One region of the Shewanella sediminis HAW-EB3 genome, then DNA from elsewhere that is predicted to be linked to it. Evidence: riboswitches for the same ligand, from Rfam matches in the RefSeq annotation. Region 1 holds a riboswitch; each other region holds the start of a gene.
What was found. A riboswitch is a leader RNA that binds a small molecule or an ion and turns the genes downstream of it on or off. The one in region 1 is predicted to bind cobalamin.

Region 1 (5,184 bases):
ACTGAAATTTTGTTGGCATTACTAGGGTATCCAATGTTGCGCCGGCAATGCCGACGCAATTTGCTGCTATCTAAGGTTAAAAAGCCTGGTAGCTCACGCTTAAAAACAGTTGGCGGCCGGGGCTGAAGTAGTTACGATCTGAGATGATCTCTTCATCGAGCAGGTTATTGGCCTTCAACCTGAGTTGCCATGCTTCGGCAAGCTTATAACCGATACTCATGTCGACCTGATGGTAGGCATCCAGGAAGTCAGTCACGCCGTCATAGTCATAATCGCCGGCGTTACGCTCGCCCTGATAGTGATAGTTAACCAGCAGATCGAACTCAGACCAGGTATAGCTGAGCGCATAATCAAACTCATGTTCGCTTCGGCCCACTAACTGTTCGTCACTTTCCCCATCTACCGCGTCGATGTAGCTGTAACCCAGCTGATGTTCAATATCCCAGGTGCTGTAGTTAAGGGAGAGTTCTACTCCGGTTATCTCGGCATCTTCAATATTGTCCGGTTTCCAGATATCGTAGCCATAATCATCTTTCTCACCTGTAGGGGCCCACTGGATCAGGTTATCAATCTTGTTTTGGTAGATACTCAAGTAACCACGCAGGTAATCGCCGGTATAGCTGATGGTGAGATCCAGATTTTCGGATGTCTCAGATACCAGCTCCGGATTACCTGAATCTGGCCAATAGAGGTCATTGAAACTTGGGGCCTTGAAGCCTGTTCCTGAACTGGCAGTAACACGCCATTGGTCATTGAATTGATAGGCCAGACTCGCGTTATATGAGGTTTCGCTATCGATATTTTCAACATCGTCGTAGCGAATAACTCCTTCCATCAAGAGTTTGCCAATTTGGTAGCGTGCCAGGCCATAGATGCCAAGTAGATCGCGCTCGTCGACGGCATAGTCACCCTCGATAGATTCCTTCGACCAGTCGACGCCGCCAATGAAGGTCAGGTCATCGTTTGCCGTGTATCGGTTACTCCAGTTGAGCTGATCACGGGTCGTTTCATATAAATTGACGCCTAAACTCGGGTCTTCTGCGCGAAAGTTCTCATTCTTATCCCGTGATTGACCAAGGGCCAACTTGCTGGTTAACTTCTCTGTTTGATATTGCGCCGCGATGTTCACCAGGTAGTTATCGTAGTCGGCCTCATTAACACCGGGCCCGTAATAACCCATATTGTCATACTCGTAGTTACCGCTCTCCAGTTGACCTGCCCAGGTAAGCTGCCATTGCTGATTAAGGTTTTGCAGGCCGTTAACGCTCACGCCCAAACGGTCGTAACCGTCATTGTCATCTTCTGCATCGTTTTTAATATCGTATCCATCGCTCTTTTCACGATTGATGCTGATGCTGGTATGGCCGTCACCGTGGCTTACGCCCGCACCGGCACTGGCGCGCATATAGTCATCACTGCCATATTCGGCAGAGGCATACCATTCACCGCCCTCTAATTTACGGGTGAAAATCTGAATAACACCACCGATGGCGTCGCTGCCCCAAACAGCGGCTCTTGGGCCTTTAACGACTTCGATACGTTCAATATTTTCAGGGGTGAGGGCGTTGAAACTCACAGCGCCCAGGGTTGCCGAGCCGATACGAACACCGTCTACGAGAACCAATACATGATCGGTGTTTGTTCCACGCATGCTAATGGAAGCGGATTGTCCGGCGCCGCCATTGCGGGTCACACTGACGCCAGGTAAGGTTTCTAACATATCAACCACAGACTTAGGGTTGAGTCTGGCTATCTCCTCTCTCTCGATGGTATTGATAACGGTGAGTTGCTGATCCGCAGTGTTGTCAAATCTGTCACCCGTTACCGTAATAATATCATCTACGGGATTGGCTGGTGCTGTAGCGGCGGCTGAAAATGTCTGGCATATCGCGATAGTTAGTACTGAGAGTCGCAGTTTAAAACTCATGGTTAACCTTTATTTATTTGAGTTTGAAATTTGCGGGAAAATGCGTCATGGTTAAGCCTTTTTTTAAAGACTCATCCTTATGACGAATAGATAATAAAGGTGTGAAATATTAAGTTTTGGGAAAACCCAGACACCTGCATCGTCTACTTGCTCAAGAAACCCGCTTGAGTCAATAGTTCTTCTGGGTCGGTTTCCTGGCTCACAGCATCTAGAAACATTCCTTCCCGGTTTTACCAGTGGTAATAATGTTTCGCTCTGTTTACAGTTGCAGGTACAGCCGTGGGGTCTCACCACGTTCCCGATTAAGTTAAATTAACGCCCTTAAGTCGATGCGAATATAGCGATAATGACATAGCTTGAACATGGCGAAGATCACACACAAAGTTTAAAATGAAAAAGACTGTTACTTCTTACAGTCTTTTTTATTAAGGTTTGCCGTATAGTGTTTAATAGGATAAATTTAACTCAAACATCAATAGGTTGCATCTTTTCGAGTTTCTCTTAACCGTCGACATTTCTCTTACTAAGTCGAAAGCGGCTTTTAGTTTTAGTCTGAGCTTTGGTCTGAGTTCATGTGGTCGAAAGGTTGGATTTTCTTTAACTCCTGTTCTGGCTATATAATGAACAGTATATTGTGACCGGGTATACTAATTGTTTTACTATTTGTTTTACCCTTCATAAAAAATGCCGCTCTGATGTAGAGCGGCATTTTTGTATTGAGCCATTAATCTTTTGCCGATGTCGGCTAGAACAATCTTATTTAAGCTACTCTATTTGATTAGCTCTGGCTCCATTCCATGATCTGCTTCATGGTGGGCTCGTGATTTACTGCCAAACAGTTTCTTAATGTCCTCGATAGCAAGATAGAGACATGGGATCAGCATCAATGTAACCACCGTCGCAAACAGCACGCCGAAGGCGAGTGAGGTTGCCATCGGGATCACCATCTTGGCCTGCATACTGGTCTCAGTCATGATTGGCATCAAACCGATGAAGGTGGTCAGAGAGGTCAGCATGATGGCTCTGAATCGTCGACACCCCGCTTCCAGCACCGCTATTTTCATCGCTATGCCGGACTCTCTGGACTTGTTGATGTAATCGACCATCACCAGAGAGTCATTCACCACCACACCCGCCGCAGCAATAATACCGAACAGCGACAGGGCACTGAGATCGATGTCCATAATCATATGACCGAGTACTGAGCCAATCACACCAAATGGGATCACGGCCATGATCATAAGAGGTTGTGAATAAGATTTTAGCGGTATTGCCAGTAAGCTATAGATGATCAGCAAGGATATGATGAAGTCACGTAACTGAGTCTTAGCGCTGTCCATCTGCTCTTGAATATTGCCCGAGACTTCACTCTTCACTCTCGGGTATTTCTTCAATAGCTGAGGCATAAAGTTGTCGCGGATATCCTGAGCCAGCTTAAATGGCTCGGCTTGATCGGCATCGACAGAGGCCCAGACATTAATTGTCCGGTTACCGTTCTCACGACGAATACCATTCACACCTTGTGTCACCGTGATATTCGCGACCTCCGACAGAGGTACCTCGGCGCCTTGAGGCGTCACAATCAATACCTCGGATACCTGAGCGATAGAGTTACGCTGCTCTTCAGGGTAGCGGAGCATCACCTTTATCTCTTCACCGTTTCTTAAGATCCGCTGTGCTTCCAGGCCATAGAAACTATTGCCGACCTGTGAGGCGATATTGGCTAAGGTAAGCCCCAAACCATAAGCTTGCGGTTTAAGCTCGAACTGCACCTCTTTAGCGCTGGACTGTCGACTGTCGTTGACATCACCAACCCCCTTGAGTGAGTTCAGTTTTGCCTTAAGCTCCTGCGATGCGGCGACGAGTTGCTCTTCGTTTTTTCCTTCGAGACGGAAACTGATATCGCCATCGTCACGACCACCGCCAAACAGGTTGTCCTGAACTTCGAATGATTTCATTCCCGGGATAAGGGGCATGGCTTTACGCCACATCTCCGCCAGTTCGAAAGTATCGAGTGGTCTTATCTCAGGGTCGACCAACTTGGTCATTACTTTTGCCGAGGTACGTCCCTCGAGATCGACCTGCATATCGGAGATCATACCCTGGCCATATTTCTCTTCGAGCTGCTTATCGACGTTATAGATGGCTTTTTCTATTGCCAAAGCCGCAGATAGCGTCGCTTTCTCAGAAGCATCCACATTCATCTCAAAGGTGACGCGTGGGAAGTCATGGGGGATCTTAGGCTGTCCGATGAAACGTATCATGCCGCCCGCGTATAAACCGGCGCAGATCAGTACGAAGCTGATGAACAACATGATAACCGTATAGCGGTACTCGACTGCCATGGTCAGCGTGGGTCTATAGACGTTCTGGATCATTTTTTTCAGGTTTGAGTCGACTTTACCCTGGACGAAATTGACGCCGTTTCGTAGCCAATCTATCGGATTTTTAGAGCCCGGTTTGACTATGGTCTTTTTCTTCATCCGCGCCAGGTGGGCCGGCAAGATAAGTTTTGACTCGACCAATGAAAATATCAGACACAGAATAACGATATAGCCGATAGCTTTACCGAAGGCGGAGGAGGGACCATCGTCCATCGTCAGGGGTAAAAATGCGGCTATGGTTGTCAGTACGCCGAAGGTGGCGGGCATGGCAACGCGTTTAACCCCGCGGATGACATTATCAAGGCTCTGCCCACTTTGTTCGCACTCTTCATGGGCACTCTCGCCCATGACGATGGCGTCATCGACGACGATACCCAAGACTAAGATAAAGGCGAACAGGCTGATGACGTTAACGGTAACATCTATCATGGCCATAGGCATAAATAGCAAGGTACCCAAGAAACAGACCGGTAGTCCCATCATCACCCAGAATGCGAGACGGACGCGCAGAAATAGTGCGAGCATCAAAAATACTAAGACGGCACCGGTTTTCATGCTATCTAACATCAAGTCCAGTCGACCTTCCAGATAGTAGGTCATGTCGACCCAGGTCTCGAGTTTAAGCCCTTCAGGCAATACTTCCTGTTTCTTGGCTACGTAAGCTTTCACCACATCCGCGACATCGGTCATGCTCTGATCGTTAGCGGCGCCGATAAAGAAAGTGACTGAGTTTTTACCGTTAAACTTAGAGTATTGGATCCCTTCCTGGAATCCATCGATAACCGTTGCGATATCGCCCAGCAGTACTGTGGTTCCATCATCGAGTGTGATCAGTGGCAGATTTTCAAATTCGTATCCCACATAGGCCTGATT
Region 2 (5,184 bases), 1.9 Mb from region 1:
GAACCTAGAACCTAGAACCTCGTAGTCCATCCGACATAGAGTTAGATCTCAATTCCGGCATCGCTGAAGCTGGCCATCTCATTATAGAAACCGGCGGCGGCTCGAATAAGTGGTAACGCCAATACGGCGCCACTGCCCTCGCCTAACCTCATCCCTAATCTGAGCAAGGGTCGGGCTTGCAAGTGTTCCATCATCAGGCAGTGACCCCGTTCATCTGATTGATGACCAAATATCATATAATCGCGGACGTTCGCATTTATCTGCACCGCGACCATGGCCGCCGCCGTTGCGATAAAGCCATCTACGATGACAAGCATATTTCTCTCCGCCGCGGCAAGCATAGCCCCCGTCATCTGTACTATTTCAAAGCCACCAAGGCAGGCTAAAATATTATAGGGGTCGGTTAATTCGGCCTCATGAATATGCAGCGCCTGCTCCACCAGCATCTGCTTACGCTTAAGGGTAGCGGCATCGATTCCGGTGCCTCGTCCGACACAATCGACACCCTTCATCCCCATGACAGTGGCCATGATGGCCGCAGCAGAAGAGGTGTTTCCTATGCCCATCTCCCCTAATGCGATAAGGTTACAGCCTTGCTGATGGTGAAGTTCTATGCGTGTTCGCGCCATCTCCAGCCCTTGCTTGACGGCTCCCAATGTCATTGCCGCTTGCTTGTGGATCGCTCCCGTTCCTGCACCCAGTCTCTGGTCGATAACCCCTTCGACGCCCTCTAATGGCTGAAGAATGCCACAATCGATCACCTCCATATCCAAGCCGACCTGGCGACAGAAGACATTGATGGCTGCGCCACCGGCGACAAAGTTCATCACCATCTGTGTAGTCACTTCACTTGGAGCAATTGAAACACCGGATGAGGCGATTCCATGATCCGCCGCAAAAACCAATAGCTTAGGGTTAATGATCTCAGGCTTATCTTTTCCTAATACCAGAGCCAACTGTTTAGCTAAATTTTCTAATTCTCCGAGCGCTCCCAAGGGTTTGGTTTTATTGTCGATTTTACTTTGAATCTCATCATCAAACTCATGATTTGCCGGACTGATATTAAACATCTATATACCCTAAATATTTTTTGTTTTGCGTTATTTTTTATTTAAACATTCGCGGCTAAAGCCGCTCCTACATGGAGAATGTCGCACTCCAGCAATAACGCCTGTAGCTAGAACCTCGTAACTCGAACCTCGGAGCCCAAAAGCTTCGCGGCTAAAGCCGCTCCTACATGGAGAATGTCAAACCTCGTAGCTCGCAGCCCGAGACTCGTAGCTGCCTCTACGAGCCGCTCCTACCTTCTGCTGCCCAGGATAAACAGGAAGAAGATACTGCCTATGACGGCGGTGATGATGCCTACGGGTAACTCCTGACTGCTCAGCAGAGTTCTCGCCAAGACATCAATCCATACCATAAACAGGCCACCGACTAAGGCGGTCGTAATTAGCGGGAATCGTCCCGGAAAGAGCATGCGTACCGTATGGGGGATCATTAAGCCCACAAAGCCGATACCACCACAGTTAGCGACTAAGATGGCCGTAATGAGGGAGCAGAGCAGTAACATCTGCAGTCGCAACCGACTGACATTGATGCCTAAGGTATGGGCTGTTTCATCACCGGCCCGCATCGCCATTATCTGACGCTTAAACAACAAGATGATCCCGGTAGCAGCACAGACAACGACGGCCGGAAATAACAAACCCTCCCAACTCGCTTTTGCGAAGCTTCCAAGACTCCAAAACAGCACAGACGCGGCCGCCTGAGGACTGGAAAAATAGAGCAGCAAACTGGTTAACGCGCCGAACATGAATGAGATCGCCACACCGGAAAGCAACATGCGTTCAATCTGACTACTCATATTGCGTCCGCATAAGCTCAACACCATGAGCACCGACACCCCGGCCCCGAGGAACGCACCCAGTGGCAGACTTATCCAACTAAGCAGCTCGAACAGCCCTGAGCCGGTAAAAAGCCCTGAACCAGCAGATAGCCCTGAGGCTGCCCCCACGCTTGAGCCTGTGAAAAACGTAATGACCATCACGGCACCAAATGAGGCGCCCGATGAGATGCCGAACAGATATGGATCGGCCAGCGGATTACGCGTCACCGTTTGCAACACACTACCCGCAACAGAGAGCCCGGCTCCGGCAATAAAGGCCAACAAAATGCGGGGGAATCTCAACTCCATAACGATACGCTCGGCGATGCCTGACACCTCTGTCATACCAAAAATGGCCGTACCAAAGGTGTTATGTAATACAACATTAATCACATCACTGAATGAGATATTGGCGGCGCCAAAGCTGGCTGCGGCCAGCAGGGTTATCAGACTCAATAGCGACAATCCCGGCACCACCCATTTATGGCCGATATCGACTCGTCCTTTGGTAGAAGTCGAGGCTGAATTAATCGGGCTAGTCTTCATCTTGTTTATGCCTTTCCGTGCTGTTCCAGTGACTCATACCTGCACTCATGTTCTCATCATGCGCGTTCTTATCATTAGCGTTGTCGCCATGAGAGTAGCCATAGAAATAGCTGATCTGAGGGTTACCATGCTGAGGGTGAGGCTGCGTACTGCAACACACACCGAATACCTCGCTGATACGCGCCTCGGTGAGCACAGACTTAGGCGTCCCATGAGCGACAGAGCGGCCATCATCGAGGAGTAACAGCTGATCGCACATGGCACTGGCTAAATTCAGATCATGAATAGAGGTGATCACCGAGATCCCAATCTCACGAAGCAACTCCATGACCTGGATCTGATAACGAATATCTAAATGGTTAGTGGGTTCATCCAAGATAAGCAGCTTAGGCTGTTGTACTATCGCTCTGGCGATCAGCGCCCGCTGCTTTTCGCCGCCGGAGAGGTGCTCATAGACTTGGCCGGCCTTATGGGTTAGCCCCACTTTTTCTAACGCATCCGCAACGAGTCTTCTATCCGCAGAGGTCGTGAGATCGAACGGCCCCTTGTGAGGAGTTAATCCGATAGCAACCAGTTGTTCAGTGGTTAACTCAAAGTGATGGGGAGTGTCTTGCAGTACCACCGCAACTTGTCTGGCAAACTCTTTTGCAGAGAAGTGAGAAGTATTTTGCCCAAATAGGCTAATCGTTCCGTTATCCGGCTTAATATAACGATATAGACACCGCAGCAGGCTGGATTTCCCCGCACCGTTTGGCCCTATGATGCCTAACATCTCACCCTTGGCTAATGAAAAGCTTATATCGGATAGAATCGCCCGGTCATCGGCATGCCACCTAAGGTCGCTGACCGCTAACGCACACGCCTTGTTAACGCTATGCATTTCATCGCGATGCTCTTTATCACCACTGTTTTTATCCCCACTCATGTTATCAAGAGTAGAGGTTTTTTTACGCCATGATTTCAAGCCGATAACCTCACCGCCAACAACATTGACTGAAATGTCTTATATGATTTAGCTAACTCAAATGAATTAGCCGGTTTTGCCGGTTTATATGAAAAAACAGGAGAGGAGTGGAATACACGACGCGAAGCATACCGCATAAACTCAAGGCATGACGGTATTGCACGAGCTGGCTTTCGTGAATTAATAGAGCAGGACAAAGCGGTGAATAAACCAGCAAAAAAGCTAAAAAAAGATAGCATGACACTTCCCCTCGAGTTACCCGCTCAAGTTCTTTAGCGACAAAATTAGGCAGGTATCCTGACTCATGGTTTGAAGAAGTTTCTAGGACTTAGAACCTAGAACCTAGAACCTCTCGGCTTCTTCAAAACACTCACAGTTGCGGGCACAGTCCGGGCTTATGCTTTCGATTCACTAAAGCTCCCGGTTCCCTTTTAAGTTTGAGTTACCCCCATCTTTCGACAGTGGCTCTCAACACCTGATTTTGCGATCCTCTCCACCCACTTAACAGCCAATGTTTAAAGCTTATGTTCCAAGCTCATGTTTCAAGAGCAGGCTTAAGAGTGAAGAGTGTCTGAGAGCGGTTATTATGCCGCTTTTATGAATTAAGGCAAAGCCCGACGCCTGACAGAGGTGAAAAATCATGGTTCTCAATTTTATACCAATCAGTATAAAGATGTGATCGCTCAGCGAGAGTTTAGCGTTTCTGAGGCAAGGCAACGAGTGAAGAGCATAGTTATTCTACGTTTAAGCTCGTTAACACAGCATCAGATGCGCTAAAACTCGCCTTTTAGGAGCTTTTTGGGCTGCCTACTTCTTCGTTGAATAACTTCGAAAGGGAGCACCATTACATCAGTTATCCGCCTCGAATTAGTTTGCCCAAAATAGCTCTGAGTAGATCACTTTCTTATACTGATTGGTATTACTCTTGCACAAGAAAGGGGCACAGGAAAGGCTCGCCACTCTGATTAAGATGAATTCCGGTGCAGTTGAGGCAGATACGAGTGCGTCCCCAGTCTCCTAACCCGCGGTCATATCACGCCAGAACCTAGAACCTAGAACCTAGAACCTAGAACCTAGAACCTAGAACCTAGAACCTAGAACCTAGAACCTAGAACAGTTTACCCCCAGTGAAGCTGAGGAAAGTGTGTCCCTTGGGCCGTGGTATAGACAGTGATTTTCACTATCGCCGCGTAGGCCAGGCTCAGTTGAGTATAAAACCCCGCGACCCCGCTAACCCCCAATGCACTGGCCATCAGGTGGCGTATGACCCCCGCATGGGTCACCAGCAGCAGAGATTGACCCCGGTGTTGATTGAGTATCGACTCCCAGGCGCGATCGATTCTGGCCTCGAAATCCAGCATCGTCTCTCCATCAGGCGGCGTGCTCGCCCACGGGTTCTTCCAATAGGCTTCGATAGGCCCCGCGCAGTTCTGATACAGGCTCTCTAATGTTTCTCCGTCCCAATCACCAAAGTTCATCTCCTTGAAACCGTCTTCGAGTTTAAGCGGCACCTCTCTTTTCAGGTAGAGCCTGAGGGCAAATTCACAACAGCGACGCAGGGGGGAGCTGATAATGTGATCGAAACTAATATCCGCGGCTTCGACGGCATCAAACATCTGCTTACGGCCATTCTCACTCAAGGAGACATCCGTATGTCCCCTCAGGATCTGTCCTCCCTCACACTCACCATGACGCATAAGGTAGAAGGTCGTGGTGATCCCCGGATTAGGCGTTGTTTGCTCCAGCTCCTCACGTTCTGCTTCGAGAGTTGCTTCGTGCTCGTGATGGG
Region 3 (5,184 bases), 1.7 Mb from region 1:
TTCGACGTTTTTCAAGCGACAACTCGACGTCTGTGGCTGAACAAACGGGAGCCTGCCTCGAGTGTCATGATCATGAAATCATCGCTATGGCTGATTGGACCCATAATGTTCATGCCGATAAGGTAAATTGTGCCAGTTGTCACCAGTTGCATGTGGAATACGATCCTATGCTGCAGATCACGGTGAAAGAGCGCAGCCAGCTGTGCCGCGGGTGTCACCTCGTTAAATAATGGGAGTATCAATTATGGATATCTCAAAAAGACATTTTCTTACCGGTTGCGGCACCTTGATCGCGGGATTCTCTATCTACTCGGTTGCGAAGGAGCTTGCAGAGTCAGAGGCTGGTGTCAGTGTCGACCAAACTCAAACAATCAAATATGCCATGGTACATGATGAAAACCTCTGCATCGGCTGTAACGCCTGTGAGCAGGCTTGCCGACAGGTTAACCATGTGCCCGATGGCGTCTCAAGGGTCGTGATCAATCGTACAGGTCCATTTGGTGAGTATCCGGATCAGAGTTACCGTTTCAGTCGTAAGTCTTGCCAGCATTGCGAAGATGCCCCCTGCGTAAAGGTGTGCCCTACGGGCGCCGCCTACATAGACTCAGAGACCGGGATTGTCGGTGTTAATCCTGACAAGTGTGTCGGTTGCCAATATTGCATTGCGGCTTGTCCCTATCAGGTTAGATTTATTAATCCAGTGACTCAAACGGCCGACAAGTGTGATTTTTGCAGAGAGACTCAGCTTAAGCTGGGCAAACAACCAGCTTGCGTAGAGGCGTGTCCGACTCATGCCTTAGTGTTTGGTAATATCAGAGATCCGGAGTCTGAGTTAGTCAAAACGTTAAAATCGAAACCGACTTATCGAGCTAAAACGGATTTAGGCACCCGCCCTAAGTTGTTCCATGTATCGACTATTGATGGGGAGATAGTGTTATGAGTGCATTTCATTTCGATGGATTAGTCTGGCATTGGCCTATCGCAATCTACCTGTTCTTGGCAGGCTTGTCGGCAGGGGCGGTATTTTTCGGCATCCTGTTGAAACATTTTAAATTGGGTAAGAAAGCCTATCAGTCTCGATTTATTCAAGCCGCCGCCCTGATAGCACCCGTTACGGTTTGTGCCGGCTTAGGTATTTTGGTTCTCGATCTCACTAAGCCCTTCGATTTTTGGAAGATCCTGGTTTTTTACAACTCCACTTCGGTCATGTCCATGGGTGTGCTGGTATTGATGGTCTATCAGCTGATGTTATTTGCCTGGATAGGCGCCATATTTAGTACGCCTGTCGTGCAATGGTGTGAAGGGCGTGAGGGACGGTGGAGTCTGCTCACAAGCAGCTTGATAAAATTGCAGCAATGGGAAGATGTGATCACAGGGATACTACTTATATTATCTCTGTCATTAGGCGCCTATACCGGATTCCTGCTGTCGGCCCTAATCGGCTTCCCTCTGCTCAATAACCCGGTTTTGCCTGTCTTGTTCCTGGTATCGGGCCTCAGCTCAGGCGCCGCAGCCACTCTGCTAGTTGGTGTGTTGCTCAAGGGGAATCCGAATGGCACTGAGGTGCGCTTTATCCATGGGATTGAGATCCCCATGATACTCATTGAGATGGCGATACTCTTTACCTTCTTCGCCGGTCTTATCTTGTCGGGTGGGCAGAGCCAGGTCGCGGCATTAGATGCGTTGGGTGAAGGCTTCTGGGGCTGGATCTTCTGGGGAGGCGTGGTTGGCTTAGGTTTGACGCTGCCACTGGCGTTTAACTTATGGATGAAGGTCTCTGCCGATAGAAAATTTGCCTATGTCGCGGTAACGGCCAGTTTTAGTTTAGTGGGTGTGTTATTGCTGCGTAATTTTATTCTCTATACCGGCCAGATGACGGGGACCTAGTTATAGGGTGCTGTTAAAGAGTTAGCTAAGAACTGAGTTAAGGAACGAGTTAGTTCTTAGGAACGCTTTAGATATTTATAGTTTCTCAGAAGAGGCAAGGAGAGTCGTTTCCCTTGCCTCTGTTTTTGTTGAGCCCCCTATCATCTCTGTTTAAATTTATTCATGTAAACCTCTTTGCGTATTTTTTATGCTGAGGTAATATCGAATGGATAGACTAATCAAGGATGATAAGTATGAAAGCTCTCAACACACTACCTCTCTGTACACGCCATTGGCAGTCAATAAAGTCACTGCAAGCCCAGTTTAAAACGGCTCAGTTCTCTACATCGATCATTGCCACATCCGCTTCTGTTATTACTGCCGCTATTACTGCTGTCGTTATCGCTGCTTACCTGTTTCCCCATGCGGCTCATGGGCAGGCATTAATCCTGGATGATTTTCTCGATGACGCCGAGATTAACCCTATTGGTATAAGTCATAAACTCCCCATTTTCAGTCAAGAGGTGAGCTTTAACCTGCCCGGTGAGTGGAAATTGGCGTTTAATAAGCAACAAGCCGGTATGTACGCCGCCGAGTTCGTTCCATCGGGCCAGCAGTTAAGGGCCTGGTCTTCGTTGTTCTGTGTGCAGGGCTTTGAAGGCTTGAGTGAAAATATTGAGCCAGAAGCGTTTCTGGATTCGTTGGCAACCGCCTACGCAGAAACCTGTGAGGGCGAAGTAATTTATAACAAGCTAGGTGAGACTGAGGTCGATAGCCTCGAGGGATTCAGTGCCATTTTAGGCTGTACCCGCATGCCCGATACCCATAAGGCAACCCGCTTAACAGCTAACGGCAAGACTTCGGTGCCGCAGGGAGAGATAGGTCATTACACCGCGATCTCCGGGGTGGACGATCTCTATCTGCTGCATCAATCCAAACGTGGCGATCTGTTCAGTGTAGATAATCCGCCCCTGGAGTCGTTAAATCACCGGGAATTTATGTCGGCTATCTCTCCTCTAAGACTCAGCCGCTGATAGATTTTGGATGGGGAATTTATTGTTCCTCGCAAATATTAGACATTTATACGTATAGACGTCTATAATGCGGCCAATCGTGATCCGGCTATTAATCCGGAGGCGTTTTTAAGCAGATCGATAACAAGATTTATGCTGTCAATCTTTTGTGGTGCCTGCTCTGTCTTTAAGCTTTAACAGCTTAATTAGAGAGTTGGGATAATCGGGAAGCCTGTGAAAATCTGGCACTGCCCCCGCAACGGTGAAAGGTGAAAGTGAGGTGCGCCTATCTATTACAGAATGTAATGGCAGGGTGTTAGAAAAGCCTCTACTTGCTCGGAAAGATCTACCAATCTTACCGAATAGCCTCAGTCCGGAGACCGGCCCATTAGATGATTTTGAGATTTCGGCGGGCAGATCTCGAGATGCGATAGGGTGATTGAATTCAGTGAACTGAACTTGGCCTCGTCGTGACATCTTTGCCCCGTTTTCCTTTCAGGAGTTAAAGGTAAAATGGGTACTCAAGCTAGACAATCAAACAAATTATCAAAATTAGCCATGCTAATCGGCAGTGCTCTGGCTCTGTCTGCGTCGTCGTCCGTGACGTTTGCGGCCGATTCATCTCAAACAGATTCTGGTGTGACTAACACAGTCGATGAGGTTATTACCGTTATCGGTCGCAGTGAAAATACGCCACTGAATATTGCCGCCAATGTGAACATTATCGATGCGGCGGCCATCGAGATGAGCGGTGCGACGACACTGACCGAAGTACTGCGTGGCCAGAGTGGCATACAGATCTCGGACTCGAATTCCGGCGCCGTTTTCGCTATGCGTGGTTTCAGTGCTGGTCAGGCCGCAAACAACACCCTCTTGCTTGTCGATGGACGTCGTTTGAATAATATCGATATCGCGGCGCCAAGCATCAATGCCATCCCACTCAATCAGATAGAGCGCGTCGAGATACTGTCGGGCAGTGCCGGTGTACTCTACGGCGATCAGGCGGTGGGCGGTGTGATTAATATCATCACCAAGGCGCCAAACAGCGCGGGCGGCGGCATTCAAGTGTCTGGAGGCAGCTTCGATACCTATGAAGGTAAAGGTGATATCTCGGGTGCCATCAGTAATACCTGGCGTTACTACGCTGCGGCCAGCTATAACCAAGGTGATAACTATCGTGAGCACAATGCCAACAAGACCTCGTCTGTATTAGGTCGACTTCAATATCAAACCGAGTCGGATAACTTCTTCGTTGAGACCAGCTACTACGATAACGATCGTGAGATGGCGGGGTCATTGACCAAAGAGCAGATTAAAGATAATCCACGTCAGGTTAATCCATTTAATAAAGATGACTATCAGCATGAGATGACAACGGCTATTCGCACGGGTTATCAGCATCAACTCACCGATGCCTGGTCGTTAGGTGCGGATATCAACTATACCGATACTCAGGTGACCGGGATCAGTTGGGGTTCGCCAAGTAAGAATAAACGCTCTTTCCTCGAGTTCACTCCGAAAGCGGTAGCGAATATTACGACAGAAAAAGGCGACTTGAATATCGTTACCGGTATCGACCTGAGCCGGGGGGAATCTGAGTTTGATTGGGGACGAAGTAATGTGCAGAAGGTGGCTAGCGCCTATGCTCAAGCCAGTGTGCCGTTAACTCAAAGCCTGAGTTATGTAGTGGGTGGTCGTTACTCCGAGGTGACTGACGATCTTGTCGATGGTGACGTTTACCCTCAGGGCATAGAGCTTGATCAGGATGCGCATGCGTTCGAGTTGGGCTTGAACTATCGTCCGGGCACTTCACACAGATTCTATCTTCGCGCCGATGACAACTTCCGTTTCGCTAAGGTCGATGAGCAGGCTTATACCTCACCGGGTGTGATGGGTCTTAAGCCGCAGACGGGTCGTTCATATGAGGCGGGTTGGGATTGGTCTCCTGCGAGCCACACATTGCGCTTAAGCCTGTATCGTTTGGACTTAGAGGATGAGATTGTATTTGACCCGAGTGCTGAGACCCCTGATGGTGGCAAATTTCCTGGTGCCAACGTGAACGCCGATGCATCGCGCCGTTATGGCTCGAGTCTGGATTGGGACTGGCAGATCACTAAGATGGTGCAACTGGGTCTGGAGTACAACTATATCGACGCCGAGTTTACCGAAGGAGTAAATGAAGGCAATCAGCTCTCCTGGGTCGCCGAGCACTCCGGCCGTGGTTACTTCAGTATAGATGCTAACCAGAACTGGCAGGTGTTTACCGAGCTGTTATACACCGGAGAGCGTTTCATCGAAGGCGATA

Region 2: linked by a shared signal. The riboswitch ahead of SSED_RS19530 (ABC transporter ATP-binding protein) and the one ahead of SSED_RS11315 (TonB-dependent receptor domain-containing protein) in region 1 are both predicted to bind cobalamin.
Region 3: linked by a shared signal. The riboswitch ahead of SSED_RS18630 (TonB-dependent receptor) and the one ahead of SSED_RS11315 (TonB-dependent receptor domain-containing protein) in region 1 are both predicted to bind cobalamin.

Annotation. Positions count from the first base shown of each region.
Region 1 is NC_009831.1:2,616,756-2,621,939, forward strand. Features, by position in the region: gene SSED_RS11310 (ABC transporter ATP-binding protein) at 1-19, opposite strand, end outside; gene SSED_RS11315 (TonB-dependent receptor domain-containing protein) at 77-1,927, opposite strand; cobalamin riboswitch at 2,095-2,265, opposite strand; gene SSED_RS11320 (efflux RND transporter permease subunit) at 2,698-5,184, opposite strand, start outside.
Region 2 is NC_009831.1:4,541,388-4,546,571, forward strand. Features, by position in the region: gene cobT (nicotinate-nucleotide--dimethylbenzimidazole phosphoribosyltransferase) at 42-1,070, opposite strand; gene SSED_RS19525 (FecCD family ABC transporter permease) at 1,301-2,431, opposite strand; gene SSED_RS19530 (ABC transporter ATP-binding protein) at 2,421-3,311, opposite strand; cobalamin riboswitch at 3,666-3,888, opposite strand; gene SSED_RS19535 (histidine phosphatase family protein) at 4,514-5,184, opposite strand, start outside.
Region 3 is NC_009831.1:4,338,519-4,343,702, reverse strand. Features, by position in the region: gene SSED_RS24180 (hypothetical protein) at 1-230, shown strand, start outside; gene SSED_RS18650 (4Fe-4S dicluster domain-containing protein) at 245-940, shown strand; gene nrfD (cytochrome c nitrite reductase subunit NrfD) at 937-1,887, shown strand; gene SSED_RS18640 (hypothetical protein) at 2,121-2,900, shown strand; cobalamin riboswitch at 3,033-3,284, shown strand; gene SSED_RS18630 (TonB-dependent receptor) at 3,393-5,184, shown strand, end outside.